Regions from separate parts of the Vibrio sp. 970 genome, predicted to be linked through region 2. Evidence: riboswitches for the same ligand, from Rfam matches in the RefSeq annotation. Region 2 holds a riboswitch; each other region holds the start of a gene.
The links. Region 2 has a riboswitch for thiamine pyrophosphate ahead of thiB (thiamine ABC transporter substrate binding subunit). Riboswitches for the same ligand answer to the same signal wherever they lie in the genome.
Positions count from the first base shown of each region.

Region 1 (4,873 bases), on a different contig from region 2:
TACTATTCGCTCCAACGACATCACCAACATTGGCGGCTTCCATGAGTCAACCTTGATTGCAGCAGTGGCTCGCGCTTTGGATGCTTCGGTTGGTATGGGTAAAGAGCAACTTCGTGAAGTCGAACCTGGTATTACCGTTCGTACAGTGAGCTTTGAACGCCTAGTACAAGAACTGGCAGAAGATCACCAACTATATATGCTGGATAAGAAAGGCGAATTTGTTCGTGATGCAGAAATTGGTGAAAATCCATGTTTCTTGCTAACTGACCATATACCGATGCCGAAAAAGTCTTTTAACAGCTTAAAGCGCCTTGGCACAGAGAAGATCAGCTTAGGTCCTAAGATGCTTTTCGCTTCTCAGTGTGTAGTATTGATCCACAATGAGTTGGACATACGCGAATTCTAGTTATTCGCGCACACGTTGCTAGATAATGAAAGAGGACTCTATTGAGTCCTCTTTTTGTTTCTATAGTAATGCTAAGTTTACTTACCACCAATGCTCAAACGAGCAAAACGAACGTCTGGCGAGAAGAAAGTTCGGCTATCGTTAATTAGCTGAGTATCACCTACTGCCTCAACTTCTTGCAGCATATTGTAGAAGTTACCCGCTACCGTGATCCCACGAACTGGTTGAATGCGCTTACCATCACGGCACAAGAAACCACTCGCGCCAAATGAGAAATCACCACTCACTGCATCCGCACCAGAATGGACACCTTGAAGTTCGACTAACTCTAGGTACTCACCCGCTTTTACTTCTGACGCACTGCTGTTACCCGTCGCAATCACTTTGTGATTCGCTGATACGTCTAGGCTCGATTTTGCACCGCGAGCGGCACTTGCTGTCGAGACTGCGCCCAAGTAACTTGCGGTCTGGCTGTTGTGTAGCAAGGTTTTCAACTCACCATTAGCAATCATGACATTATCTTGAGTAGCGAAGCCTTCACTATCAAAACTCGCGATTGCCATACCATTTGGCATGTAAGCCGTATCAGTAAAGGTAATTAAATCACTCGCAACACGTTGACCAAGCTTGTCACCCAGTGGCGTAATGCCTTTCATCGCGCTTACGCCAGAGAAAGCACTGCCGAAAGCACCGAATAAACTTGCTAGCGCATTGATGTGGAAAATAGCAGGGTAGTTACCTGTCGCAACCGGAGCGCCTTCCAGAAGATCACGAGCAAGGTTGTAGCCACCTTCTATACAGTAAGCTGGATTCAACTCATCAAAACGGCGACCAAGTGACATTCTACCCGCCATTGACTGTTTGCCGTCTTTTTCAAACAAGGTATACGCGTAACAAGTGAACGAGCGCTCGAAGTGTTGACACAATGTGCCTTGAGTATTGGCAATGATCAGTTGTGTTTCGCCATCGCTATAACCATTGTAAGGTGCGCTAGAAGCGTGAGGCAGAGCCACTACGCCTTGCTCAAGTGCGAGAGACAGTTCAATTTTTTCATCAACCGAAGTTGTGTCTTCTTGAGCAATCTCAGCCACGTCAGTCGTGATTTGGCTGTTCACACAACTAATGGTCTGATGTTCATCTTGCTTGGAAAAACGAGCGCTTTGCAGTGCATTAGTTAGCATTAAATCCAAGCTTGGTTGCTCTAGTGATTCAGAATAGCTTGTCGCGACACGAGCATCTTTAATAAGTCGAACACCCAGCACTTGACTTGAGCTTACTTTGTACTCATCCAGCTTTCCTTGGTTCGCTTTCAGAGAAAAGCTGCTGTTGCGGTTTACAATGACGTCCGCTTCTGCACCTTGGCGTTTTGCTTCTGATAGGACGTAATCAACCGCATTGAGAAGTTGTTGTTCTTGGCTCATTAGTTACCGCCTCCTACCAGAATGTTATCGACTTTCAGCGTTGGCTGACCGACTGTTGTTGGCACTGAACCACTTACGGAACCACACATGCCCGGCGCAAGTGCCATGTCTTTGCCGACCATGCTGATTTCTTTCAACACTTTTGGACCCGTGCTGATCAGCGTTGCTGTTTTCAGAGGCTTGGTGATTTTACCATTTTCAATGAGGTAAGCTTCACGAACGGCAAAGTTAAACTCGCCCGTTCCCGGTTGAACCGAGCCGCCGCCCATCTTCTTCGCATAGATGCCGCGTTCAATACCTGCCAGCATGTCATCAAGTGAATGCTCGCCTTCTTCGATAAAGGTGTTACGCATGCGTGAGGTTGGTGCGAACTTGTAGTTTTGACGACGACCAGATCCCGTAGGTTCGTAACCCGTCTTCATGCCACCCATTTTATCGACCATAAAGCTGGTTAGCTTACCGTCTTTGATCAATTGGGTGCGCTGAGTCTTCATGCCTTCGTCATCAACATGAATCGAGCCCCATTCGTTGGTCATGGTACCATCATCGACTGCATTCACTGCGGCATGAGCAACCATTTCGCCCATCTTGTCGTGGAAGACTGATGCTTTCTTCGCAACTGAAGTAGTTTCTAGCAAGTGGCCACACGCCTCATGGAAGATTACTCCACCAAAGCCGTTACCAATCACTACTGGCATTTCACCCGATGGACAAGCATCCGCACCAAGTTTTACTAACGCTTGTTGCGCGATAGTTTGACCTAGCTCTTTCGCATCAAGCTGTTCACTGAACTCCCAACCAGCAAGAGCGCCAGGACCTTCCATACCAGAAGACTGCTCATTACCTTTTTGAGCGACAGTATTACCAGCAACTCGGATGTAGTGGCGAGTATCGTCAACGTGTAGACCTTCTGAGTTGAAGATAGACACTTGTTGTTCGCGCTGAAGCACGCTGCCGATGAACTGGCTGATATGTTCACTCTCTGCGCGAGCGGCTTGGTCAACTTGCAATAAGAACGCGATTTTAGAATCTAGGTTAGCGTCTTTGCCAAGTGGCAAACTACAACCATGTTGAATTGGGTAGCGGTTCAGATTGAGAGAACCTGCTGACGCGATTTGCTCACGCTTATCTTTTGCAGCAAGCAGTGAGGTTACGCGTTTAAGTTCAGCTTCATCGGTGCTGTTGGTGTAACCGTAAAGCACTTTATGACCGAAGAAGAGACGAATACCGATACCAAAATCGATACCCGAGTTAACCTTGTCCACCTCACCAGATGCGATCTGGACAGTGTTGGTTTGATGGTGTTCAACGAATAGCTCAGCGAAATCAGCCCCTAAAAAGAGGGCATGATCGATCACCGCTTTCGCTGTTACAGAATTAAGCATGAAATCTCCTTGCTCGTTGATCGTCCTAGCCTTCCCCACCTTTGAGTTAGACTCTGTTTATAACAGTCGTAACCTAAATTGGATGACTCAAAAGCATATTGGCAACGCGTTAAATATTAACACTTTTTTAACCTTGTTTTATGCTAATCCTTGCTAAATCAAACAACGATTCGTTACGTATTATGTCGACATCTCACTAATAGATAGTGTCTTGAACTGCCAGTTTCAATGCGGCACGTTATTTACACTAATTTCTGTTCTCTCGTTACTGCTCTCAAGTCTCATATTTAATCGATTGCCCCCTCTTGGCCGGAAAAAACACGTGCACCGTAACTGAGTGAACTGCTATTATCTTGACGAAATAGTCGGGGGGCCACACGACAAGTGTTGGCTGAGATCGAAATTCGAGACCCGTTGAACCTGATTCAGTTAGCACTGACGTAGGGAACTATGCACACTTTGCCTTTCGTCGCCCCTCTTAGGTAAGCGATAGCGATCGAAAAATCGATCTATCTGCAACGGTCAAAGTCAGTTCCTATACGTCTTGTAGTAGGAGCGACCATGACGCAGCAATCACAACCTCATTCACATCACACGCCAGCCTTGCCTACCCCTATCGTATTGACCATCGCGGGCTCAGACAGTGGTGGCGGTGCAGGTATTCAAGCCGACATCAAAGCGATGTCCGCAACCGGCAGTTTTGCTTGCTCGGTAATCACGGCGATTACTTCGCAAAATACCCAAGGCGTTTCTGCGATTTTCCCCATTCCTCTCGACCATGTAGAGAGCCAACTTGATGCAGTATTTACCGACCTCAACATCGTTGCAGTCAAAGTGGGCATGCTGGCAGATTCCAACATCATCAAAGTCGTTGCAGACAAAATTAAACAATACCAGCCAAAACACCTCGTGATTGACCCTGTGATGGTGGCCACCAGCGGCGATCTATTACTGGAACAGTCGGCAATCAGCACTTTAAAAGAAGAATTGATTCCGCTCGCAGACATCATTACCCCTAACCTACCCGAAGGCGCAGCATTGACGGGTAAGCCAATGCCTCAATCAGAATCTGAAATGAACGATATGATTACCGACCTTCGTGCGCTTGGCGCCAAAGCTATTCTGCTCAAAGGCGGTCACCTTGAAGAAAATGAAAACAGCAACGATCTGCTTATCATGCAAGACAGTGCCGAGTTAATTAGCGCCAAGCGATTTCCAACCAAAAACACTCATGGCACAGGCTGTACACTTTCTTCCGCCATTGCGTCTTATCTTGGCCAAGGCAACAACCTACACAAAGCGGTGCACCTGGGTAAGCAGTACATCAGCCAAGCTATCGCACACGCTGATGAATTGGATGTAGGTAAAGGCCATGGCCCTGTGAACCACTTTTTTGCGGGTCATACTTATGTTCGCTAACGCGATTGGCATTCAGCTTTCCGATGCTAGTCTGCGATACAAAGACAGCCAAACACCAACGCTAGCAGGGTTGAGTATGACTATTCCTGCTAATCAATGGACAGTGTTACTTGGTCGCAGTGGCTGCGGGAAAACCACAATATTGCGTTACTTAGCTGGCCTACTGGATGACCAAGTTGACTGGCATGGCGAACTCATCACAACGGATGGCGCTGAACTGCATGACCGTATCGCTTACATGG
Region 1 covers NZ_JAWOTW010000002.1:1,406-6,278, forward strand. The annotation lists gene trmY (tRNA (pseudouridine(54)-N(1))-methyltransferase TrmY) at 1-406, shown strand, start outside; gene R7Q11_RS02550 (TldD/PmbA family protein) at 484-1,827, opposite strand; gene R7Q11_RS02555 (TldD/PmbA family protein) at 1,827-3,212, opposite strand; TPP riboswitch at 3,569-3,676, shown strand; gene thiD (bifunctional hydroxymethylpyrimidine kinase/phosphomethylpyrimidine kinase) at 3,774-4,631, shown strand; gene R7Q11_RS02565 (ABC transporter ATP-binding protein) at 4,621-4,873, shown strand, end outside.
Region 1: another riboswitch for thiamine pyrophosphate. It lies ahead of thiD (bifunctional hydroxymethylpyrimidine kinase/phosphomethylpyrimidine kinase); the one in region 2 lies ahead of thiB (thiamine ABC transporter substrate binding subunit).

Region 2 (4,873 bases):
TCAACTCGACCCTCAACCAGATCTTGTGGTGATTGGTAATGCGATGAGCCGTGGTAACCCTTGTGTCGAGCATGTGCTCAACACTAACATGCGTTACACCTCTGGCCCGCAGTGGCTCAACGAGTTTTTGCTGCATGATCGTTGGGTATTGGCGGTATCGGGTACACATGGGAAAACGACCACGTCGAGCATGCTTGCTTGGATACTTGAAGATTGTGGTTATCAACCGGGTTTCTTAGTCGGTGGGGTACTCGGTAACTTCGGAGTGTCTGCTCGTTTGGGTGAAAGCATGTTTTTTGTCGTTGAAGCGGACGAATATGACAGTGCTTTTTTCGATAAGCGTTCTAAGTTTGTGCACTACCATCCTCGAACCTTAATCATGAACAACCTTGAGTTTGATCATGCTGACATCTTCGATGATCTAGAAGCGATCAAGCGCCAATTCCATCATTTAGTGCGAACTGTACCGGGCAATGGGTTGATCTTAGCGCCGAGGCAGGATCAAGCGTTAGCGGATGTATTAGAGCGTGGCTGCTGGACTGAAAAACAGTTCTCAGGTGAGGATGGTGACTGGCAAGCGCACAAATTAGTGCTTGATGGCTCAAAATTTGAAGTTACGTTGCAAGGTGAGAAGGTTGGTACCGTCGAATGGAATTTGGTGGGTGACCACAATGTGGATAATGCGCTGATGGCAATCGCTGCTGCACGACATGTTGGAGTCACTCCGGATCTTGCTTGCCAGGCATTAGGGCGTTTCATCAATACCAAGCGCCGTTTAGAGCTGAAAGGTGAAGAACAAGGTGTGACGGTTTACGATGATTTTGCGCATCACCCAACGGCAATTGAACTTACTGTCGGTGGTTTGCGTAACAAGGTAGGTGAAAAACGCATCCTTGCTGTGTTAGAGCCGCGTTCTGCCACCATGAAGCGTGGTGTACACAAAAATACACTTGCAGAGTCACTACACAGTGCAGATGAAGTCTTCTTGTTCCAGCCAGATAATATCGAGTGGTCTGTGCAAGACATTGCTGATCAATGCAAGCAGCCAGCGTTTGTCGATGCCGATATAGATAACTTTGTGGCTAAAATTGTCGAACGTGCTCAGCCTGGAGACCAAATTCTGGTAATGAGTAACGGTGGCTTTGGTGGTATTCACGGAAAACTTCTTGAGCAGTTAAAACAAAAAGCCTGATTGATATGCAAAACAAAACACAACCCTCTCATAAAAAAGCCATCACGTTGGCATTAACGGGCGCATCTGGTGCTCCCTACGGCCTTCGTCTTTTAGAATGCTTGGTTGCGGCGGATTATCATGTCTACGTTCTGATTTCTTCGGCAGCTCGTGTTGTGATGGCAACCGAGCATAATCTTAAGCTGCCAAGTGGTCCAGAAGCAGCGCAGCAAGCATTGGTAGAGCACCTGAACTGCAATCGAAATAACATCACCGTTTGCGGTAAAGACGATTGGTTCTCGCCGGTTGCCTCTGGTTCTGCTGCACCCAAGCAAATGGTGGTTTGCCCATGCTCTGCGGGAAGCGTTGCAGCCATAGCACACGGTATGTCGGACAACTTGATCGAACGGGCCGCTGATGTAGTAATGAAAGAGCGCGGGCAGTTGTTGCTCGTGGTTCGCGAAACACCATTTTCAACGCTACATCTGGAGAACATGCACAAACTGTCGCAAATGGGCGTCACCATCATGCCAGCAGCTCCAGGCTTCTATCATCAGCCAAAGAGTATTGAAGACTTAGTGGATTTTATGGTGGCGAGAATTCTTGACCACTTAGGTATTGAGCAAGGTTTGGTGCCTCGTTGGGGTTATGACCAGCGCTCGTGAGCTGATTGTGTAACCACTCAAATACCTTTACAATCCATCCAACTCATCGGGGAGCAAACCCATTTAGCATTGAGTCAATCAATGCATTGGGGCGCTGAGACCTAAGTGTTTAACTAGGGACCCGTATTACCTGAACCAGATAATGCTGGCGTAGGAATTGAGTCTGGATATTGGAAGTCCTTAATAGCCGCCTCAAACCCTGTGCCGCTCAACTTATTTCTCTGAAATACTCATGGAGAGCGAGCAGTGAAACCTACTCTAAATCTGATTGCCCTAGCTGCAATCACCTCTACTTCAGCGTTTGCCGCTGAAAACACATTAACCATCTATACCTACGACTCTTTTGCCGCAGATTGGGGGCCAGGTCCTAAAATCGAGCAAGCTTTTGAAGCAAAATGTGGCTGTGACGTTAACTTCGTAGCGTTGGACGATGGTGTGTCGATTCTGAATCGTCTTCGTCTTGAAGGCGGTAATAGCAAAGCGGACATCGTATTAGGTTTGGATAACAATCTGATGGCAGAAGCGAAGAAAACCGATCTGCTTGCCGAGCACAATGTGGATACGGCTAACACAGTGTTACCAAACGGTTGGAGTGACACTACGTTTGTACCGTACGATTACGGCTACTTCGCGTTTGTGTACAACAAAGAGAAACTGGCTAATCCGCCGAAAAGCATGAAAGAGCTGGTGGAAACGCGCAACGATCTGAAAGTGATTTACCAAGATCCGCGGACTTCAACGCCGGGCCAAGGCTTAATGCTATGGATGAAATCTATTTATGGCGACGATGTGACGCAAGCGTGGCAGAAGCTAGCGAGCAAAACCGTAACGGTCACGAAAGGTTGGTCTGAGGCGTATTCTATGTTCCTCAATGGTGAGTCCGATTTAGTGCTTTCTTACACCACTTCACCTGCGTACCACTTAATTGCGGAAAACGATTCGAAGTTTGCTACGGCGAATTTTGCTGAAGGCCACTACATGCAAGTTGAAGTAGCCGCCAAAGTGAAAGGGGCAAAAAATTCAGAACTTGCTGATCAATTTATGAGTTTCATTTTAAGTGATGAGTTCCAATCGGCGATGCCAACGGGTAACTGGATGTACCCAGTCACTGACGTTGAGTTACCTAAAGGTTTTGAAACTTTGAGTGTTCCAAGCAAGTCGTTGAACTTTAGTGCTGATGAAGTGGCAAAAATGCGTAAGTCTTGGATTCGCGAATGGCAAAGCGCATTGACGTTTTAGCTGACGTTTCCATCCTCATCTGAATGAGATAGGTTTTACCTTTGAATTCTGTTCCAAAAATAGGTTTAGGGGTCGCGATGATCATCGCGACCTTTGTTATTTCTGCCCTAGGTGCTTTGATTGTTCAAGCCCCTTCACTTGATGTGTCTGTGGTATGGGGCGACCCGTACTATCAACATGTCACCAAGTTCAGTTTCTACCAAGCGTTTCTTTCCACATTGCTCAGTGTTGGCTTTGCCATTCCAGTAGCGCACGCACTTTCGCGTCGCCAATTTATTGGTAAATCATTACTGCTTAAGCTGTTTGCATCGACACTGGTTTTGCCGGTTTTGGTTGGTGTTTTTGGGCTGTTAGCGATTTATGGCAACAGTGGTTTGTTGGCGCAGTGGTTGCAAAGTTTCGACACTAAACTGCCATTCTCTATTTACGGTTTGAACGGCATTTTACTCGCCCATGTGTTCTTTAATTTACCTTACGCGGCACGATTGCTTCTGCAAGCCTTGGAGTCTATTCCTGCCGAGCAGCATAAGCTTTGCGCGCATCTTGGGATGAGCCATTGGGATAAGTTTCGCTGGGTAGAATGGCCGCGTTTAAGGCAGCAGCTTCCCCACGTTTGTGGGTTGGTGTTTATGTTGTGCTTTACCAGTTTTGCCACTGTAATGGCGTTGGGGGGCGGGCCAAAATCCACCACCATTGAATTGGCCATTTACCAAGCGATTAAGTTTGATTTTGATTTACAAGCTGGGGCGTTATTGGCGCTGTGGCAGATGCTGTTATGTGGACTGCTTGCTATTGGAGTGCAGAAGTTAACAAGGCCTGTTTCTATCAGTGCTGGAAGCACATCGGTACAGCAATATTTAACGAAGGATCATGGGTGGTCAAAAGCTTGGGATAGCTTTTGGATCATAGGTGCCTTTTTACTGGTAATACCGCCGTTATTGATGGTGTTACTGAGTGGCATCAACCAACAAGTTTGGACAGTATTAACCGATGAGCGTTTTTGGTCTGCGCTATTGAACTCCCTCAAAGTCGCCTGTGTCGCTAGCGCGCTTGCGGTCGCTGCAGGGGTGTCCATACTATTGACCAGTCGCCGTTGGCGGTTGCAGTACAAAAACACGCGAGCCGATCAGATTGAGTTAATCGGCACCGTTATTTTGGTGACTCCAGGTCTGGTGATTAGCACCGGTTTATTCTTACTACTGCGCGCATTTACCGATGTTTTTAGCTTGGCATTTTTTGTCGTGATTTTGGTGAACGGTTTGATGGCTTTGCCTTACGTGATCAAAACGCTAGCGCAGCCAATGCTGCACATTGAACAACAGTATCAGTATGTATGTGCCAGCTTAGGCATGCGTGGCTGGCAACGGTTTAAAGTGGTGGAGTGGCAGGCGCTACGCAAGCCGTTTGCACATGCGTTTGCGATCAGCTTTATGTTTGCGATTGGCGATTTAAGTGCTATTGCGTTGTTTGGCGGACAAGAGTTCCGCACTTTACCTCTGTATTTATTCCAGCTGCTTGGCAGCTATCAGATGGACGCGGCTGCGGTGGTATCGGTGACCTTATTGTTGTTGAGTGTGGGCTGTTTTGCCTTGATTGAGAAAGTATTGAAAACGAAGGAGAGAGCGTAATGTTAGTGTTGGATGATGTGCAGTACACCTACCAACGTGAACTGTTTCGTTTTGACTTAACGATTGAGCAAGGACAGATTGTGTCGCTGATGGGACCAAGTGGGGCAGGGAAGTCAACCTTGCTGGCGTTGGTGGCAGGATTCATCCATCCTGACCGTGGTGATATTTGT
Region 2 covers NZ_JAWOTW010000005.1:107,010-111,882, reverse strand. The annotation lists gene mpl (UDP-N-acetylmuramate:L-alanyl-gamma-D-glutamyl-meso-diaminopimelate ligase) at 1-1,192, shown strand, start outside; gene R7Q11_RS09275 (flavin prenyltransferase UbiX) at 1,198-1,836, shown strand; TPP riboswitch at 1,874-2,010, shown strand; gene thiB (thiamine ABC transporter substrate binding subunit) at 2,083-3,075, shown strand; gene thiP (thiamine/thiamine pyrophosphate ABC transporter permease ThiP) at 3,117-4,703, shown strand; gene thiQ (thiamine ABC transporter ATP-binding protein) at 4,703-4,873, shown strand, end outside.

Region 3 (4,873 bases), on a different contig from region 2:
CGAAACAAACTTGGTTAATGAGCTGACGCGTTGGCATGTTATCGGTGCAGTCGAGCACCACATCTGCTAGCATCACTTCAAGCTGCAGCTGTGCTTTGTCTAATCGCTTATTGAGAGCACGAACTTGGACCATAGAATTAAGTTCAGTGAGTTGCTTTACAGTCGCTTTTGTTTTCGCAACTTGGAGGTCTTGTTCACGATAAATGATCTGACGTTGTAGGTTACTGCTATCAACTTCATCGTCATCAACAACAACCAATTTACCAACACCCGCTGATGCCAAGTACAAACTCGCAGCACTTCCTAACCCACCACAACCGATGATCAGCACATTCGATTTACTCAACCGCTCTTGCCCAACTTCGGCAATTTCTGGCAGAGCGACTTGACGTTGATAGCGAAGGAACTGCTTATCCGTCAGCATGCTCGCCTCTCTTGGTATCCACCAATTTACTATTCTGATCAGTAAACGTTAGCTGTCTTTCCTTCATCAGTTGTACGAAGAACTCGATGACCGACTGAGGTGATTCTGCCAACGTAATAGCTCGCACAACTGCCAAACTAGAAACACCTGCTTGCCAAACTTGGGCTGCATTAGATTGGTCAATACCACCAATCGCGACCGTCGGAAAGCCAAGCACATAGTCACTACCTGCTTTGTCTTTTGCGGGACGGAAAACCGACTCTGTGTTTCCGTAAGGAATGTTATCAATCAGCTTTTGATACAGAGCCAAGCGCACCAAACCTTGTGGTTTCGATGGCATCTGTTTTGTGGTGGTTGGGAAAATATGCCCTAGTGCGATGTAGCTAGGATGAATTTGTACGATGCGCAGTAGTTCATAATAACCATGAGTAGAAAGACCAAGACGAATGCCGGCTTTAGTTAGCTGAGCCAAATTCGATTCTTCTATGTCTTCTTGTCCTAGGTGAACGCCATAAGCGCCATGCTTGATTGCCAACTGCCAATAGTCATTGATGAACACTTGTGCTTGATACTGACGACCTAGCTCAATTGCTCGAATGATCTGTTGTTCTAAATCGGCTTGTTGTGGGTTCTTGATTCGCAGTTGAATGGTGTTGATGCCTAGTGGCAGTAGACGCTCAATCCAAGCAACATCATCAACGACTGGATAGAGCCCTAGACTTTGCTTAGTTAGAGTTGGAAAGCTAACGCTCTCACCTTGTGCAGACCAACCAACTTGAATACCTAGCCGGTTATCCTCTAGTACAGGTGTGGGGAAATCATCAAATTGGTCAGCCCACTGAGTAGATCTTCCCTCACCAAGGTTGTCATTCGACAGTGTTTCACGTGAAACATTCGCTTGTTGAGTTAGCATTCCTCGAGCAAGTGTTAATGCATCTTCGATAGGAAAATCGAGTACTGTCAGCGTTACTATCCAAGCAAGGTGATGTTCGGGATCGAACATTGCGTTGAATTTGGACTTAACGGAAAGCGCTCTCACTTCGTTGTTAATTGGGTGACGCCAGATATCAAGCTGAAGCACTTTCTCCTTTTCATCGGATACCTGCGTATCAGCAATGCCAATATAAATCGCTTTCGACGGTTGCTTAGCACACGCTTCTACCGATAAAGCAGAGCGGTAATGGAACACAAATGAACTCTCATGCTCAGAGTCATAACCATCAATAAGATCTGTCGTTATACGTGTGGTCTGTTGGTCGCGAACAAGCTGAATAGATTGAGTTGGGCTCACACCCAACTCAATGTCTTCGATGCTAAAACCCTGTTCTTTCGCCAACAACAAACATTGCTGAACTAAACCAGTCAGTTCAATCAATGATGACGGAATAAGGATTTTGCTCATTAGTCACTTACCTCGGCATGTGCTGCTGGGTGGTATAGTTCAGAACCTGACTCTCTAAATTCTTGCGATTTCTGACGCATCCCCTCAAGAGGATCATCCAGCATTTTGATCGATATAGCTTGGTCCGCAGCAACTTGCTCAGTGTCTTTCGCATACTCTCGTACCTCTTGCGAGATCTTCATCGAGCAGAACTTTGGTCCACACATCGAACAGAAGTGAGCAACTTTGCCGGACTCTTGAGGCAAGGTTTCATCATGGAAAGCACGAGCAGTATCTGGGTCGAGCGACAAGTTAAATTGATCTTCCCAACGGAACTCGAAGCGAGCTTTAGAAAGCGCATTATCACGAACTTGAGCGCCAGGGTGCCCTTTCGCTAAATCAGCGGCGTGCGCAGCAAGCTTGTAAGTGATCATGCCTACTTTCACGTCTTCTTTGTTTGGTAAGCCAAGATGCTCTTTAGGAGTTACGTAGCAAAGCATTGCACAGCCATACCAACCAATCATGGCAGCGCCGATGCCTGAAGTAATATGGTCGTAACCAGGAGCGACGTCTGTCGTCAGCGGACCAAGGGTATAGAAAGGAGCCTCATGACAGTGCTCTAACTGCTCTTCCATGTTCTCTTTGATCATATGCATTGGAACATGACCAGGGCCTTCAATAATCACCTGTACGTCGTATTCCCACGCAACCTTGGTCAATTCGCCAAGAGTACGAAGCTCTGCAAATTGCGCTTCATCGTTAGCATCAGCAACCGAGCCAGGACGCAGACCATCACCAAGAGATAGTGCGACATCGTACTTAGCACAGATTTCACAGATCTCTCGGAAATGGGTGTATAAGAAGCTTTCTTGGTGGTGCGCTAAACACCATTTCGCGATGATAGAACCACCACGAGAGACGATACCAGTAACGCGTTTTGCAGTCATTGGCACATAACGAAGTAGTAAACCGGCATGGATAGTAAAGTAGTCAACGCCCTGCTCTGCTTGCTCAATCAGGGTATCGCGCATCACTTCCCAGTTAAGGTTTTCCGCAACACCATTCACTTTCTCAAGCGCTTGATACATTGGTACGGTACCGATCGGAACCGGACTGTTACGTAGAATCCACTCGCGAGTTTCGTGGATGTTACGTCCAGTAGAGAGATCCATAACGGTATCGCCACCCCAACGTGTCGCCCAAACGAGCTTCTCTACTTCTTCCTCAATCGAAGAAGTGACCGATGAGTTACCGATGTTGGCGTTCACTTTGACCAAAAAGTTACGTCCAATGATCATTGGTTCGGATTCTGGGTGGTTAATATTGGAAGGGATAATAGCGCGACCTTCGGCGACTTCTTTGCGCACGAATTCGGCGGTAATATCTTTTGGTAGGTTCGCTCCGAAGCTTTGACCCGGATGCTGTTGATTCAGCACTTCATCGCGATACTTGGCACGCCCCATGTTTTCACGCAGCGCGATATATTCCATTTCTGGGGTAATAATACCTTTGCGAGCATAGTGCAATTGAGTCACACAATGGCCATCTTTGGCACGTCTAATACGTGGTAGATTACCGTAACGAAGATCGTCTAGTGTTTCGTCTTCTAAGCGTTCTTTGGTGTACACCGAGCTTACTTCATCAAGTAGCTCAGTATCGGCGCGCTCTTCAATCCACCCTTCTCTCAGCTTAGGTAAGCCGTTATAGAGGTCTATGGTGTGCTCTGGATCTGTGTATACACCCGACGTATCGTAAACGCGTACTGGCTCATTAGGTTCGAATATAGGCGCTTCTTTTGTGCCTCCAATAAGGCTATCAGCGAGTGATATTTCACGCATTGGCACACGAATATCTGGACGTGAGCCTTCTACGTAGACTTTGCTTGAATTGGGGTACGGTTGTACCGAGAGTGTATCAATGAACTGTTTTGCTTCCAGTCTCGCTTGTTTGCGACTCGACATAGCATTTTTCCTTGCTTTGTTATACTAGATAAAAAGTAATTGGATAAAAATGCTTGACGGATAGATGCGACAAGAGGAGTCAAATTAAGGCTAGTTAAAGCTTACGATATTTGCCTGTAACAACATTCGACTTTTGATAGGTCAACCAGAAAGAACTCCGGTGTGAATATCTTCTCTTGTTCCCTTCGCAGATTCTAATCTGATCAGGTTCAACGGATCCCGAATTAACGGTCTCAGCCTTATGGCACTCCGACAAGTGATGTCAGTATATAAAAACGGCTTGGTGAAACCAAGCCGACCTGTTCAATTTTTAACTACTTTGCTAGCTGCGCATCAATAATTGAAAGCCAATCCACGCCGCTGAAATACTTAACACGACATTCAACAATACGTTCAACCCCATCTTAAAGAAAGCGCCCTGCTGCATGAGCAACACATTATCCATCGAGAAGGTGGAAAACGTCGTTAGTGCCCCTAAAAAACCCAAGCCAATCACTTGTCGCCAAGGTTCCGTTGCCAAAAGTTCATTATCGAAAGCTGCTATCAATAAGCCCATCATAAATGAGCCAACAACGTTAACGGTTAACGTACCATATGGAAAACCACGCCCCAATAAAATGACACAAAGTTCAGAAATTAAGTAACGAGAACATGCACCAAATGCACCACCCAATGCAATAAAACCCAAAACGGATAGTTGTCCCATAATTCCCCCAGAAAAGTTAATGGCGACATTGTAATCAAATTTACGGCAATAGTGATTATACAATCTTAGAATTCAGCAAAGTATAGCGCTTAAAACTTATCAAGATTTTAAAAGTTACAGGAGTCACTTTACTTCGATGTAACCCATCAAACCCGTCTTCATGTGTTCGATCACATGGCAATGGTACATCCAACGTCCAGGGTTATCTGCAACAAATGCCGCTTTCGCACTGCCGTTATTTCCAAGCAAGACCGTATCGGTATGAAACGGTTCGTCGAGTTTTTTGCCATCTAACTCAAGAACCGTAAATGTGTGTCCATGAAGATGAATAGGATGATGATATTGGGTGACGTTCTTTAGGTTGAAGATATAGGTTTTTCCCATCTCCAATGTTGAAAGCG
Region 3 covers NZ_JAWOTW010000027.1:32,038-36,910, forward strand. The annotation lists gene R7Q11_RS23500 (HesA/MoeB/ThiF family protein) at 1-424, opposite strand, end outside; gene R7Q11_RS23505 (thiamine phosphate synthase) at 411-1,826, opposite strand; gene thiC (phosphomethylpyrimidine synthase ThiC) at 1,826-3,766, opposite strand; TPP riboswitch at 3,930-4,028, opposite strand; gene crcB (fluoride efflux transporter CrcB) at 4,089-4,472, opposite strand; gene R7Q11_RS23520 (multicopper oxidase family protein) at 4,596-4,873, opposite strand, start outside.
Region 3: another riboswitch for thiamine pyrophosphate. It lies ahead of thiC (phosphomethylpyrimidine synthase ThiC); the one in region 2 lies ahead of thiB (thiamine ABC transporter substrate binding subunit).